Regions from separate parts of the Bradyrhizobium sp. GW821-FHT13H05 genome, predicted to be linked through region 1. Evidence: predicted binding sites of a transcription regulator. Region 1 holds the regulator's gene; the other holds the start of a gene.
What was found. Region 1 encodes HrcA, which represses chaperone genes, less so after heat shock. Its sites were predicted from a motif close to GTTAGCACTCNCNNNNNGNGAGTGCTAAC; they were not measured.
Positions count from the first base shown of each region.

Region 1 (7,890 bases):
AGGACTGGCACACGCCCGGCCACATTTCGTTTGCGTCGGTTCACTCCGGCAAGAAGCCGTTCGAGACCGTCGACCTTCCCTACGGCAAGCAGGTGCTGTGGCCCGACCATTGCGTGCAGGGCACCGACGGCGCGGCGCTGTCGAAGGATCTCGCGATCCCGCACGCCGAGCTCATCATCCGCAAGGGTTTTCACAAGGACGTCGACAGCTACTCGGCCTTCCTCGAGGCCGACGGCAAGACCTCGACCGGCCTTGCCGGCTATCTGAAAGGCCGCAAGATCAAGCGTGTCTTCGTCGCAGGCCTCGCGACAGACTTCTGCGTCGCCTGGACCGCGCTCGACGCGCGCAAGGCGGGTTTTGAGGTCTACGTCGTGGAAGACGCCTGCCGCGGCATCGACACGCAGGGCTCGCTCGCAAAGGCCTGGGCCGATATGGCCAAGGCCGGCGTGAAGCGGATTCAGTCCGCGGATATCGCGGCGAGCGCGTAAGCGACGCTTACGCCGCTCAGTTAGCTTCGTTGCTGTTCGCCGCGGGCGCGGCCTTCGCACCGCCCTTGGCGACACCGACCAAGGCGGGACGCAGCACGCGCTCGCCGATGGTGTAGCCGGCCTGCATGACCTGCACGACGGTGCCGGCGGGCACTGACGGATCAGGCACCTCGAACATCGCCTGCTGGAAGTTCGGATCGAACTTCTGGCCTGACGGATCGAATTTCTTCACGCCGTGCTTTTCCAGCGCGTTGAGCAGCGAGCGCTCGGTAAGCTCGACGCCCTCGATCAGCCCCTTCAGGCCGGCATCGGCATTGGCCCGCGCTTCCGCCGGAACGGCATCGAGCGCGCGCTGGAGATTGTCGGCGATGTCGAGCACGTCACGGGCAAAGCCGGTGACGCCGTAGAGCTTGGAGTCAGCGACCTCCTTGGCGGTGCGCTTGCGCAGGTTCTCCATCTCGGCCAGCGTCCGCAGCATGCGATCGCGCGCCTCGGCGGCCTCCTTCTGCAACAGCTCGACCGAGCCGGGCTCGGGATCGTCGGGCATGATGTAGGGCTTCGACGCCACGGGCTCGCCTGTCGGCGCGGTCGTGTCTTCGGGTTGCCGGTCTCGATCGGTCATCGGCTCTCTTTTCGAACTCGTCTTACGGGATTTTGCTGGCCCGGATATCGTGCTTCGGGCGCCGAAAATCAAGCGCCCGTGATCGAAGGAGCCGCCGGTCAGCCCCCCAGAAGCCGGCTGACGATGCGGGCGGCGTAATCCACGGTCGGGATCACACGGGCATAATTCAGCCGCGTCGGCCCGATCACGCCCAAAACACCGACGATATGGCCGGCGGCATCCCGATAGGGCGAGATGATCGTGGAGGACCCCGACAGCGAGAACAGCTTGTTCTCGGAGCCGATGAAGATGCGTACACCCTCAGCCGTCTCGGCCCGGCCGAGCAGATCGATCACGCCGCGCTTGGTCTCGAGATCGTCGAACAGCAGCCGAACGCGTTCCAGATCCTCCAGCGCGTGCAGATCTTCCAGCAAATTGGCGTGGCCGCGGACGATGAGCTGGCGATCCTCATTCTCGCCGCCGGACCAGCTGGCGATGCCGGCCGAAATCACCTTCTGGGTCAGCTGATCGAGCTCGGCGCGGGCTTCCCCGAGCGCGGTTTCGAGTTCGAGCCGTGCCTCGGCCAGCGTGCGGCCGCGGATGCGCGCATTGAGGAAATTGCCGGCCTCTGTCAGCGCCGAGGAGGGAACTCCGGGCGGCAGCGTCAGCACGCGGTTTTCAACCTGGCCGTCCTCGCCGACCAGGATCACCAGTGCCTTCTCCGGTTCCAGCCGGACGAATTCGAGATGTTTCAGCCGCGAATTGGATTTTGGCGTCAGCACCACGGCGGCGGCGCGGGTGAGCCCGGATAGCCGCGTCAGCGCTTCCGACAGCGCGGCCTCGACCGATTGGGCGTGGCCCACCGACGTCAACTGGCTCTGGATCGACTGCCGCTCGGCGTCATTGAGGTCGCCGACCTGCATCAAGGCGTCGACGAAGAAGCGCAGGCCGAGTTCCGTCGGCAGACGACCGGCCGAGGTGTGCGGCGCATAGATCAGGCCGAGCTGTTCCAGATCGGCCATGACATTGCGGACCGAGGCCGGCGACAGCGGCATCGCGATCAGCCGGGAGATATTGCGCGAGCCGACCGGCTCGCCGGTCGCCAGATAGCTTTCGACAATTTGACGAAAGATGTCGCGGGAACGCTCGTTGAGCTGGGCGAGGCCTGCGCGCGGCGCGATCAGATGGATCGGATCGTGATGGGCCACAGACGGCAACTCCTCTCAGGTGCTTACAATTTGGCCATCGGAACGGCCCCTGACAAGCGTGGTTTTGCACTTGGCTGGGGACCGAAAAGGCCTTGCCGCCCACCCTCACCCCACCTACAAGCACCGCGAATAGGCTTTTCCCGAGAGTTTTGGAGGATTTCCCATGCGGCCAAGCCGCCGTGCGCCCGACGAATTGCGCCCCGTGACGCTGGAGCGTGGCGTGGTCAAATATGCGGAAGGCTCGTGCCTGGTGAAATTCGGCGACACCCATGTGCTGGTTACCGCCACGCTGGAAGACCGCCTGCCGCCGTGGCTGAAGGGCCAGGGCCGCGGCTGGGTCACCGCCGAATACGGCATGCTGCCGCGCGCGACCTCGGAACGCACCCGCCGTGAAGCCTCCGCCGGCAAGCAGAGCGGCCGCACCGTCGAGATCCAGCGCCTGATCGGCCGCGCGCTTCGCACCATCGTCGATCTCGAAGCGCTCGGCGAGCGCCAGATCACGGTCGATTGCGACGTGCTGCAGGCCGACGGCGGCACGCGCACGGCCTCCATCACCGGCGCCTGGGTCGCGCTCGCCGATTGCATCAGCTGGATGAAGGCGCGCAACATGATCAAGGCCAAGGTGCTGCGCGACAACGTCGCCGCGATCTCCTGCGGCATCTACAACGGCACGCCCGTGCTCGACCTCGACTATGCCGAGGATTCGGAAGCGCAGACCGACGCCAATTTCGTCATGACCGGCGACGGCCGCATCATCGAGGTGCAGGGAACCGCGGAACGCGAGCCGTTCACGCAGGACGAGCTCCTGGCGCTGATGGCGCTGGCCCAGAAGGGCATCGCGCGCCTCGTGGACTTGCAGAAACTGGCCGTCGCGTAGTCAATAGGCCCATGCACCGCCGAATCACCGGAAAGCTGATCATCGCCACCCACAATCCCGGCAAGCTCGCCGAGATGAAGGAGCTTTTGGCACCTTACGGCATCGAGGCGGTGTCGGCGGGTGAGCTCGGCCTGCCCGAGCCTGACGAGACCGGCAACGACTTCCGCAGCAATGCCGCGATCAAGGCGATCGCGGCGGCGCAGGCGACCAAGCTGCCGGCCTTCGCCGATGATTCCGGCATCGTGGTCGATGCGCTCGACGGCGCTCCCGGCATCTACAGCGCACGCTGGGCCGGCCCCTCCAAAGACTTCACCGCGGCAATGACGCGGATCGAACGGCTGTTGCAGGAACGCGGCGCGACCACGCCCGACAAGCGCAAGGCTCACTTCGTCTCCGCGCTCTGCGTCGCATGGCCCGACGATCACCTCGAAGAGGTCGAGGCGCGCGTCGATGGCACGCTGGTCTGGCCGCCGCGTGGCACCGCCGGCTTCGGCTACGATCCGATGTTTTTGCCCAATGGTCATGACCGCACCTTCGGCGAGATGACCAGCATCGAGAAGCACGGCCTGCCGCCGCTCGGCCTTGCCCTATCGCACCGCGCCCGCGCCTTCGTGAAACTGGCGGAGATCTGCCTTGAGCCGCGCTAACAAAGCTTTCGGCGTCTATGTGCACTGGCCGTTCTGCCTGTCGAAGTGCCCCTATTGCGACTTCAACAGTCACGTCCGCCACGCCGCGATCGACGAGACGCGCTTCGCTTCAGCTTTCGCGCGTGAGATCGAAACCACCGCGCAGCGCGCGCCCGGCCGCGAGGTGACCTCGATTTTCCTCGGCGGCGGCACGCCGTCGCTGATGCAGCCGGCGACCGTCGGCGCGGTGCTCGATGCCATCGGCAAGCACTGGAAAGTCGCTGGCGACGTCGAGGTCACGCTGGAAGCAAACCCCACCAGCGTCGAAGCCACGCGCTTTGCCGGCTATCGCTCAGCCGGCGTCAATCGTGTCTCGCTCGGCGTGCAGGCGCTCGACGATGTCTCGCTGAAGGCGCTCGGCCGCATGCACAGCGCGCGCGAGGCGCTCGATGCCGTCGCCATCGCGCGCCGCTCGTTCGAGCGTTATTCGTTCGATCTGATCTACGCCCGTCCCGACCAGACGCCGGCGATGTGGGCCGATGAACTCAAGCTCGCGATCAATGAGGCCGCCGAGCATCTGTCGCTCTATCAATTGACGATCGAGGAAGGCACGCCGTTCTTCGGCCTGCACCAGGCCGGCAAATTGAAGACGCCGGATGAGGCGGTCGCGCGCGCGCTCTACGATGTCACGCAGGAAACCTGCGACAAGCTCGGCCTGCCCGCCTACGAGATTTCAAACCACGCACGGCGCGGCGCTGAATGTCGTCATAATCTGGTCTACTGGCGCGGCGATGAATATGCCGGCATCGGCCCCGGCGCGCATGGAAGGCTCGATATCGACGGCGTGCGCCATGCCACCGCCACCGAGAAGCGCCCCGAAGCCTGGCTGATGCGGGTCGAGACCAACGGCCATGGCAACGTCACCGACGATCTCCTCAACAGCGAAGAGCGCGCCGACGAATTTTTGCTGATGGGATTGCGTTTGGCGGAGGGTATCGATCCCGAGCGCTACAAAGCGCTCTCCGGCCGCCCGCTCGATCCCAAGCGCATCGCGCTGCTGCGCGAAGAGGGTGCGATTACGGTCGATGCGACGGGACGGCTGCGCGTGACGAGCAGCGGATTCCCGGTGCTGGACGCGGTGGTCGCGGATTTGGCGGCTTAACAAGACGCCGTAGCCCGGATGGAGCGCAGCGTAATCCGGGTTCTGTCCGCGTGGTGAGACCGCCCCGGATTGCGCTGCGCTCCATCCGGGCTACGAAGCGATCAAGCCCCAAAACTCTTCGGCGAGCCCGCGACTGCCACACCGCCGCCGGTCGTCACCTTCATCACCGCAAGACCGCGTTCATTGGTGCCGTCGGCGCGGAAGCGGAACAGGCCGTCGATGCCGGCGAAGCCCGAGGGGTTGGTGAGCACGTCGGACGAGAAGCGCGTGGGGCCTTGCGTGCGCGCGAGCGCGGCGACGAGGGCGACCGCGTCATAGGCGAGCGTCGCGGTGCGGATCGGCTCGGCGCCGTATTTGGTGCGGTAGCGACCGGAGAAACCGCGGAAGCCGGCCGGATCGGGCGCGGCGTAGAGACCGCCCTGCAAGCTCGAATTGGCGTAGACACGCGGGTTGTCCCACAGGCCGGTGCCGAGCAGCTGGATGTTGCGCAAATTGGCGCCCGCCGCGGTCATCGCATCCGCAACCGTGACGACGGCGTCGCCATCATCGGCAATGAACAGCGCATCCGCACCGCCGAGCTGCTGCGCCACGGTGCGCGCCGGCGTGGCGCGATCGGCGCCGTATTTCTCGAACGCGACGATGCGCCCGCCACGGCGCGGCACCGCCGCCTTCACCGCGGCTTCGACGACATTGCCATAGGCATTGTCGGGCACGAGCACGGCGACGGAGCGCTTTCCGATGCTGGCGGAATATTCGACAATGCGGTTGACGTCGGACTCCGGCAGGAAAGAGAGCAGATAGACGCCGCGACCGGCGATGCTGGAATCGGTCGAGAACGCGATGACGGAGATGCCGCGCGTGCGCGCGACCTGCGCCACGGCTGGCACCGACTGCGCGAACAACGGCCCCAAAATGATCTCGGCGCCTTCGTCGACCGCCTGCTGCGCGCCAGCTTGCGCGCCTTGCGGGCTGCCATTGTCGTCCTTGATCAGAAGCTGGATGTTCGGGTTCTGGAATTCGGCCAGCGCCATCTCGGCGGCATTGCGCATGGATTGCGCGGCAAGGCCGGCATTGCCGGCGGCCGAGAGCGGCAGGATCACGGCGACCTTGACCCCGCCAGAGCCGGCAGTGGTGGCCTGTTGCGGCGGACCTGCCGGCTGGGCCGGGGGCGGGGAGCTGGAAAACGGGTTGGAGAACTGGCTGAGACTCTGCTGCACGCCGGCGCAGGCCGACAGCAGCGGTGTGCCGAGCAACAGGCCAAGCGCGCTCCGCCGGGTCGCCCCCGACAAGCGGGGCCCCTGAACGGGAAACTTCGGATCACGCGGGCCCATGGCAGCTTCTCTTTTGACCGACGATCGCCAGCCGGTCACAACAAACTTTGCCGCGACACAAGCCGCAGATTCAGGCATATTGTCGGCAAATAGTTAACCAAAACAAAAGGATAATAACCGTTTAACGCGACCGCACCTCAAGCCCCGGCCAGCTGTCCGCCGTCCGTAACCCAGCATCAAGGCGGCGTTTCCGCCGTGAATATGGCGCTGACACTGCATTCCCTCGGGAATGTGATGCCGGATGGATCACATTCCAGTCCTTCCTCAATCCTCGCCCAAGGCGGAGCCGCGATCTTTTTCGAAGGACCGGTTCCCAGCCCCTGATATCATGCCTAAGTTCAATTCATTATGCGCGCAAAGCCGGCCCCGATAAATACGCCTGAAGGCACAGACGCCGCCCCGCGCGGTTTCTCCATCGACGCCCATCGGCTCACGGCGCCGAAGGCGGCGCCGGGCCTCTATCTGGTCGCGACCCCCATCGGCAATCTCGGCGACATCACGCTGCGAGCACTTCAGACGCTGGCCGGCGTCGAAATCATCGCCTGCGAGGACACCCGCATCACACGGCGCCTGACCGAGCGCTACGACATCTCCGCACAACTCAAGCAGTATCACGAGCACAACGCCGAAGCCGCGCGCCCAAAAATCCTGGAGGCGCTTGCGGCAGGCGGCTCGGTCGCGCTGGTGTCGGATGCCGGCACGCCGCTGATCTCCGATCCCGGCTTCAAGCTGGTGCGCGAGGTCTGCGCCGCCGGCCATGCCGTCTATGCGCTGCCCGGCCCGTCCTCGGTGCTGGCGGCGTTGTCGGTCGCGGCGCTACCGACCGACCGCTTCTTCTTCGAAGGCTTTTTGCCGTCGAAATCCGCCGCGCGGCGAAGCCGCCTCGCCGAGCTCGCCCGCATCGATGCCACGCTGGTGATGTTCGACTCCGGCAACCGCGTGCAGGATACGCTCGCCGACCTCGCCGAGATCATGGGGACGCGCGAGGCCGCGATCTGCCGCGAGCTGACCAAGCTGCACGAGGAGATTTCGCGCGCGACGCTGAACGAGCTGGCGCGCGACGCCGCAACACTGGAGACGCGCGGCGAATTCGTGCTGGTGATCGCTCCGCCAGCGGCCGACGCCGAGGTGCTGACATCGGACGCGCTCGACGATCTCTTGCGCGCGCAGCTCGCCGCTCATAGCGTCAAAGATACGGTCGCCCATGCGGTCGCGCTGTCGGGCCGGCCGCGCCGCGAGGTCTATGCCCGCGCGCTCGAACTCGCAAAAGACCTGCGGGGCGGCGATGGCGAAGACTGAAGGGGCGAAGGAACCGAAAGTCGCTTCGCCCGAGCGTGTCGCCGCGTTCCGCACCGGCATCTCCGCGGAGAGCCGCGCCGCCGCTTATCTGATGGCCAAGGGCTACCGCATCCTCGCCAAACGCTACCGCACCCCTCATGGCGAGATCGACATCGTGGCGCGCCGCCGCAACCTGATCGCCTTTGTCGAGGTCAAGGCGCGCCCCAGCCTCGATGACGCCGCCTATGCCGTGACGCCGCGCCAGCAGCAGCGCATCATCAATGCCGCGCAAGGCTGGCTCGTAGCGCATCCCGAGCAT
Region 1 covers NZ_JBXAPO010000005.1:464,309-472,198, forward strand. Annotated here, with positions in the region: gene pncA (bifunctional nicotinamidase/pyrazinamidase) at 1-488, shown strand, start outside; gene grpE (nucleotide exchange factor GrpE) at 505-1,110, opposite strand; gene hrcA (heat-inducible transcriptional repressor HrcA) at 1,209-2,297, opposite strand; gene rph (ribonuclease PH) at 2,461-3,174, shown strand; gene rdgB (RdgB/HAM1 family non-canonical purine NTP pyrophosphatase) at 3,186-3,821, shown strand; gene hemW (radical SAM family heme chaperone HemW) at 3,808-4,962, shown strand; gene AC1RR3_RS18905 (penicillin-binding protein activator) at 5,064-6,293, opposite strand; gene rsmI (16S rRNA (cytidine(1402)-2'-O)-methyltransferase) at 6,642-7,592, shown strand; gene AC1RR3_RS18915 (YraN family protein) at 7,579-7,890, shown strand, end outside.

Region 2 (7,890 bases), on a different contig from region 1:
CGTTGCGACCGAAGGCGAGCCGATGCTGTGCGCCTATCCGGACGAGCTCGGCGCCATTCCCGAGATGCAGTTCCTGCGCACGATGAAAGCGCGCGCACGCTGCGTCACCGACAATGTTCGCGTCATCCGTAGCCTGATCCGCGCGCATCAGGCCGCCGGCGTGTTGCCGGAGCATGTTTGCGCGGACTTGCTCGGCGATCGCCGCCTGCGCGCCATGTTGCTGCCGAAGCGGCGCGATGCCTGGCTGCTCGTGCAAAACCACCTCAAGCGCGACGCGGCAACGCGCGTGACGATCGACTGGGTGAGGGCGTGTTTCCAGGACATGTCGCGGAATTGACGTCGCGACTCAGTCGTCCGAAACTCCATGACGATTTTCGTCGCCCGGCCGATCGAGAGGGGCCCAGAGGGGATTGCGCGCGCGCAAAGGTTGCGTAAGCTCGCGATGACGATCATGGTTTCGATCAGGCAGGCGCATGACCACTCTTGAGCAAACGAGCCGCCCCTCGGCGCAATCGCGGGAATGGAAGGCGATCGTCATCCTGATCCTGCTGGTGCCGGTGCTGTGGTCGCCGCCGTTCCTGTTTCGCTCCTTCCTGTATCAGCCGTTCAACATCCCCTCGAACTCGATGGTGCCGACGCTGATGGTCGGCGACTATGTCTTTGCCGCGAAATATGCCTACGGCTACGACCGCTATTCCTTCCCGCTCGCGCCGTCCTGGATGTCGGGCCGCATCTTTGCCGCCGATCCTGATTACGGCGACGTCGTCGTGTTCCGACTGCCGAAGGACATTTCGGTCGACTACGTCAAGCGTGTGGTCGGCCTGCCTGGCGACCGCATCCAGATGCGGCAGGGGCAGCTCATCCTCAACGACCGGCCGGTGACGCGCGTGGCTCTGAAGGACGTCTACGCCGGCTCGGCCTGCGGGGCGGACGACGGCGCAAAGGCGAAGCGCTGGCGCGAGACGCTGCCGAACGGCGCGAGCTACTTGACGTACGACTGCATCGATAACGGCTTTCTCGACAACACCAGCGTCTTCACGGTGCCGCCGGGGCATTTCTTCGCGCTCGGCGACAACCGCGACAACTCCACCGACAGCCGCCTGATGTCCGCGGTCGGCTTCATCCCGATGGACAATCTCGTCGGCAAGGTGACGCGGATCTTCTGGTCGCTCGATCCCGACGGCCGGCTGCGCGGCGAGCGGATGGGGAAGGTGTGGTGAAGGCGGCACCGTCATTCCGGGCTACGAAGTTGATGAACAAAACAAAAACCCCGGCATCGCTGCCGGGGTTTCGTAGTCCTTGAGGTCGTTGGACCTTAGAAGTCCATGCCGCCCATGCCGCCGCCCGGGGGCATCGCGGGGCCGGCGCCGCCCTTCTTGGGCAGCTCGGCAACCATGGCTTCCGTGGTGATCAGGAGCGCGGCAACCGAGGCTGCGTTCTGGATCGCGGTACGGACCACCTTGGTCGGGTCGATGATGCCCTTCTTGACGAGGTCGCCGTATTCACCGGTCTGGGAGTCGAAGCCGTAGGCGTACGACTTGTTCTCCAGCACCTTGCCGACGATCACGGAGCCGTCTTCGCCGGCATTGATCGCGATCTGGCGAGCGGGAGCCGACAGCGCCTTGCGCACGATCTCGACGCCGGTCTTCTGGTCGTCGTTCTTGGTGCGCAGGCCCTTGAGCTGCTCGGAAGCACGGAGCAGGGCGACGCCGCCGCCCGGGACGATGCCTTCCTCGACCGCAGCGCGGGTCGCGTGCATCGCGTCATCAACGCGATCCTTGCGCTCCTTCACCTCGACCTCGGTCGCGCCGCCGACGCGGATCACCGCGACGCCGCCTGCGAGCTTGGCGAGACGCTCCTGGAGCTTCTCACGGTCGTAGTCCGAGGTGGTTTCCTCGATCTGCGCCTTGATCTGCGACACGCGCGCCTCGATGTCGGCCTTCTTGCCGGCGCCGTTGACGATCGTGGTGTTCTCCTTGTCGATCATCACCTTCTTGGCGCGACCGAGCATGTTGAGCGTGACGTTCTCGAGCTTGATGCCGAGATCTTCCGAGATCGCCTGGCCGCCGGTCAGGATCGCGATGTCCTGCAGCATGGCCTTGCGGCGATCGCCGAAGCCCGGAGCCTTGACGGCCGCGACCTTCAGGCCGCCACGGAGGCGGTTGACGACGAGGGTGGCGAGGGCTTCGCCTTCGACGTCCTCGGCGACGATGACCAGCGGCTTGCCGGTCTGCACCACGGCCTCGAGCAGCGGAAGCAGCTCGTTCAGCGAGGAGAGCTTCTTCTCGTTGATGAGGATGTAGGCGTCGTCCATCTCAACGCGCATCTTGTCGGCGTTGGTGACGAAGTAGGGCGAGATGTAGCCGCGGTCGAACTGCATGCCCTCGACGACGTCGAGTTCGGTCTCGAGCGACTTGGCTTCCTCGACGGTGATGACACCCTCGTTGCCGACCTTCTTCATGGCGTCGGACAGGAACTTGCCGATCTCCTGGTCGCCGTTCGCCGAGATGGTGCCGACCTGGGCGATCTCTTCGTTCGAGGTGACCTTCTTGGAGTTCTTGACGAGGTCCGCAACGACGGCCTCGACCGCGAGGTCGATACCGCGCTTGAGGTCCATCGGGTTCATGCCGGCGGCAACTGACTTGGCGCCTTCGCGCACGATCGCCTGGGCCAGCACGGTGGCGGTGGTGGTGCCGTCGCCGGCCGCGTCAGCGGACTTGGAGGCGACTTCGCGCACCATCTGCGCGCCCATGTTCTCGAACTTGTCCTCGAGCTCGATCTCCTTGGCGACGGTGACGCCGTCCTTGGTGATGCGGGGAGCGCCGAACGACTTGTCGAGCACGACGTTGCGGCCCTTCGGGCCGAGCGTGACCTTCACCGCATTGGCGAGGATGTCGACGCCGCGAAGCATCTTGTCGCGCGCATCGACGGAGAATTTGACTTCTTTAGCTGCCATCTGGATTTTTCCTTAGGTGTTAGCTGGGAGAGAGAGGGGGCTCTTAGGCCGCCTTCTTCTTGGAAGCGGGGACGTCGAGGACGCCCATGATGTCGCTTTCCTTCATGATCAAGAGATCGACGCTGTCGATCTTGACCTCAGTGCCGGACCACTTGCCGAACAGCACGCGGTCGCCGACCTTCAGGTCGATCGGGATCAGCTTGCCGGCTTCGTCGCGGCCACCAGGGCCGACGGCGACGACTTCGCCCTGCGAAGGCTTTTCCTTGGCAGTGTCGGGAATGATGATGCCGCCAGCGGTCTTCTCTTCTGCGTCGATGCGCTTGACCACGACGCGGTCGTGAAGCGGACGGAATTTCATGCAGTCCTCCTAAGCATTTGCTCAGATTGATGTTTTAAGGGTGTTAGCAATCGATACCCGCGAGTGCCAATGCGGGTGAAGCTCAAATAAGCCAGGATATTTGCGGGGGCAAGGGCTTCTAGCAGAAAAATAAGCACTCGAAAGCGCCGTCTGCCAGTTTCCTTTACCATCGTTAACCGCCTCGGAGGGCCTCTTCGAGGCCCCCTTGGGGGACCGTATTAGCACGGAGTCATGTCTGCTGCTAACGCATTGAATTTCAACAGCTTGTTAAACTTTTGGGCTTGAGATGGATTGTCAGTTTGCGTCACATTTCTCTCATGTGAGCGCATCTCCACCGGGTGGCTCGTAAGCAGCGTACCGGAAAGCCACCCCTTGAATATGCGCTCCTGCAAAGGAGGTTGGCATGGTCTCGCGGGTTGGGGTTGTTTCCGACGACTTCCGGAAACAGGTGTTGGGTTACGGGCTGACGACGGCGGAAATCCTCTACCGGATGCCGGATCATCCCTCGCTGCTTCAGACCTATGTCTGGCAGAACTACGATCTCTTCCCGAAATTTCCGGCGCTGAAGGATTTCCTGGCGTTCTGGCAGGAGAAGCTCGACGGTCCGCTCTACTCGGTGACCGTCGCGCACTCCAAGCTGATCAAGCCGGCCGAGCTGCGCGCCGTGGATGGCGTGTTCCGGCTGCATTGAGGCGGGATTTCGTGGGGTGGATTAGCCCCGCGGATTGCGCGAAGCGCAAACCGCTGGGCGCAATCCACCAACTTCGCTCCGCGCTTGCGGATGCATGGTGGGTTACGCTGACGCTAACCCACCCTACGAACGCGCATTCCGTGCTAGCCTCCTCCCATAACAACAGGGGAGGCCGCGCATGGCCAAGAAGGTGAAATCGCGCAGCGCAGTGCAAGTCGCGGTGAAGAAGCGGAGCGGAGCCAAGGTCGCCGTGCGACCCGTTGCGCGCAAGGTCGTGAAATCGAAGGCAAGCAAAACGCCGGCCAAATCAGCGGCGAAAAAGCCCGCCCGTCCCAGGCAGCGCATCGCCATCAGCCATCACCGCGAGGAAGACTTCAAGGCCGACGGTCTTCGCACGTACGCAAAATACCGCGACCTCGGTATTGCCGAAGCTTCGCATGGCTTGGCACAGGCCCACGTGATCCGCCTGCAAGGCCCCTGCGATCCGCATGAAGTGTCGAAGCTGCACTTCCATGATGTCGACTTCCAGATGGTCTACGTCCTCAAGGGCTGGGTGAAGACCTACATGGACGGGCAGGGCGAGACGCTGATGAAAGAAGGCAGCGCCTGGACCCAGCCGCCGAAGATCAAGCACATGATCCTGGACTATTCGGATGACGTCGAACTGCTGGAAGTGATTTTGCCGGCGGAGTTCAAGACGGTTGAGTTGAAGGCGTAGGTGATCTCGCCGTCGGCAATGCGAGCGCAGCAAAGCAATCCAGGCTGTCACTGGGGAAAGATTCTGGATTGCTCTGCTGCGCTCGCAATGACGGGCTCCTGTAGCCCGGATTGCGCTTCGCTCCATCCGGGCTACGGCAGCCAACAGCCCCCGGATTGCACTGGCCGATTACCGCTCGAGATAGCCCAGTTCTTCGCTCATGATCTTGCGAGCATATTCGCCAAAGACATCGATCAACCGGCCGCGCGCCGCGTAGGGTGGATAGAGCAGCGCGATCGTGACGGGGACAGCCGGATTGAAGGGACGCGTGATCAGAGCCGCGCCGGTGCTTTCGTCATGCGCGGCGATCGGGTTGATAATGCTGATGCCGAGATCCGCCGCGACCAGGGCGCAGACCGATGCGCCAAGATCGGTCTCGGCAACGATGCGGCGCGTGACGCCCGCCTGCGCGAAGATGGTATCGATACGATCGTAGAGCGGGCTGCCGGTGGCGAAGGAGATGAAGGCCTCGTCGGCAAAATCGGCAGCGCGCAGCGTCTTCTTCTGCGCAAGACGATGCCCCTTTGGCATGATCGCGACGCAGCGTGTCTTGAGCACCGGCTCGACATGCACCCCCGCAACCTCGTCGTAGAGCATGGCCAGCCCCATGTCGCAAAGCCCGGAACTGACCCAGTCGTGCACGGCGCTCGCCGTGCCGGATCGGATCGAGACCATCACATGCGGATAGTCCACTTTGAAGCGCGCCGCGATGCGCGTCAGCAGGCCGCCAGCCAGGCGCGGCATCGCCGCAACGCTTAGCCGCCCCATGCCGAACGAGCGGATGCTGGCTGCGCTGGCCTCCAGTCCGGCCAGGCCGATGAAAGTCTTCTCGACCTCCTGGAAGAAGCGCGATCCGTCCACGGTCGGGCGGAGGCGGCCGCCACTGCGGTCGAACAGCGGGAATTGCGTGATCGCCTCCAGCTGTCCGATCAGGCGGCTGATCTGGGGCTGCGAGGTGTGCATGCGCTGAGCCGCCTGCGTCATCGATCCCGTCACGAAGACTGCGCGAAAAGCCTCCACATGCTTCAAGCCCATGCGTCTGGTGGCCATATCAAATCCGTATAGGAGAGTGTGAAACTGGAATTTCCATCTGATCGGGCTTTTGGACGATAGTCCAGAGCATCAATCCGTTCGCATCGAGGTGTCCCGTCGTTGCTCACCCGCCGCGGATGGCGTCACGGACATTTGCCAAGAGATTCGTCAAGAGATTCGCCAAGAGAGGGACGACATGAAAGCGACAACGATCAAGGCACTCGCCAAGCTATTCGCCAAGGCGACCGTCGCTGTCGTTCTTCTGTCCAGCGAGGCCGTGGCCCAGGGGGCGGGCAGGCTGGACAAGATCCGTGAGAACGGCTCGATCACATTGGGATACCCCGAGACCTCGGTGCCCTTCGCCTATCTTGACGCCAACCAGAAGCCCATCGGCTACAGCGTGGAAATCTGCGAACAGGTGGTGCAGTCGATCAAGGCGGCCCTCAAGCTCCCCAAGCTCGAGATTCGCTATGCTCCCATAACTTCGGCCACACGTATTCAGCTGCTCGCCAACGGCACGATCGATCTCGAATGCGGCAACACGACCAATAATATCGAGCGCCATAAACTCGTCGCCTTTGCTCCGACCACTTTCGTTGCGCAGGTCGTTCTCGTCGCGCGGAGGGATGGCGGGGTCGATGTCAACGACCCGAATTCGTTTCGCGGCAAGGCGATCGCCGCCCAGGCCGGCGGCCAGACTTTCAAGGTGATTACGCTGATCAACGCCAAGAACAATCTTGGTATCACGGTCGTGCCGGGCAAGGACACCGCCGAGACCTTCCTGATGCTGTCGACCGGCCGGGTGGCCGGCACCGCCAACGATGACGGTCTCGCCTACGCCACGGTTGCCACGTCAAGGACGCCGGATGACTTCGTGATCGGCAGCAAGGGGCTCGAGACGGCGCCTTACGGCATCGTCGAACCCAAGGATGATCCTGCTTTCAAGAAGGTCGTCGACGAGGCCGTGATCGACATGATGAAGAGCGGACAGATTGCGGCGCTCTACGACAAATATTTCAATTCACCGATCCCGCCGCATGGTCTCAACCTGAAATTTCCGATGAGCGCCGCCCTCAAGCGGGCGCTGGCCAACCCGACCGATTCCGGCGATCCCGCAGCCTACGAATGAAGCGCCAGGCGCTTGAGAGGGTCCGCAATGGCACATCAACACGAGACGAACCCGGCAGGCGCCGGGTTGCCGCCCATCGACCTTCGCAGCGATACGGTGACCAAGCCGACCGAGGCGATGTATGCCCGCATGGCTTCGGCGCCGCTTGGTGATGACGGGCTGGACGGTGACCCCACGGCAAGGGAGCTGGAGGCCGTCGCGGCCGCGGCGTTGGGCAAGGACGCCGGCTTGTTTGTGCCGAGCTGCACCATGGCCAATCTGCTCGCGACGCTGGCGCAGTCGCAGCGCAGTGAACAGATCGCGTTGGAAGCGAATGCCCATATGTACGTCTCCGAACGAGGGGCGGCGACGTTTACAGGACAGTTCTACCTCGCCATTGCCGGCACCGACGGCGCGATGGACCTGAATTTGCTGGAAGACGCCTTGCAGGGCGAAGGGCTCAAGCTCAGGACCGCCATGGTCGCGATGGAAACCTCGCACAACAACGCGAGCGGCGCCGTGCTGCCGTTGGCGCATATGCAGGCCGTGCACGCCATGGCTGCGGCCCGCGGCATCCCGGTGCATCTCGACGGCGCGCGGCTCTTCAACGCCGCGGTCGCCCTTGAAACGACGCCGGCGGAGGTCGCGAGCCATTGCGACACGGTCTCCCTGTGTCTGTCGAAGGGCCTGAGCGCACCCGCCGGGGCCGTGCTCGCCGGGCCGCGCGCCGTGATCGACCGGAGCCGCAGGTTTCGCCGCATGCTGGGAGGCACGCAGCGCCAGATCGGCGTCCTGGCCGCCGCCGGCCTTGAGGCCGTTCAGGTCATGGGTGCGCGTCTGGGCGAGGACCACCGGCGTGCACGAGCCCTGAGTGATGCATTGAACGGGATGCATCCAAAGCTGAGCGCGACAATCCCGCGGACGAATATCGTGCAGGTCGACGTCTCACTCTCCGGACGCGACAGCACCAAATGGTCGGAGGCTCTGG
Region 2 covers NZ_JBXAPO010000003.1:611,511-619,400, forward strand. Annotated here, with positions in the region: gene AC1RR3_RS11800 (LysR family transcriptional regulator) at 1-337, shown strand, start outside; gene lepB (signal peptidase I) at 474-1,220, shown strand; gene groL (chaperonin GroEL) at 1,316-2,956, opposite strand; gene AC1RR3_RS11815 (co-chaperone GroES) at 3,000-3,314, opposite strand; gene AC1RR3_RS11820 (usg protein) at 3,718-4,005, shown strand; gene AC1RR3_RS11825 (cupin domain-containing protein) at 4,184-4,723, shown strand; gene AC1RR3_RS11830 (LysR substrate-binding domain-containing protein) at 4,892-5,812, opposite strand; gene AC1RR3_RS11835 (amino acid ABC transporter substrate-binding protein) at 5,991-6,923, shown strand; gene AC1RR3_RS11840 (threonine aldolase family protein) at 6,951-7,890, shown strand, end outside.
Region 2: a site for HrcA is predicted at 3,357-3,385, ahead of AC1RR3_RS11815 (co-chaperone GroES). Genes of this name have one in related genera too.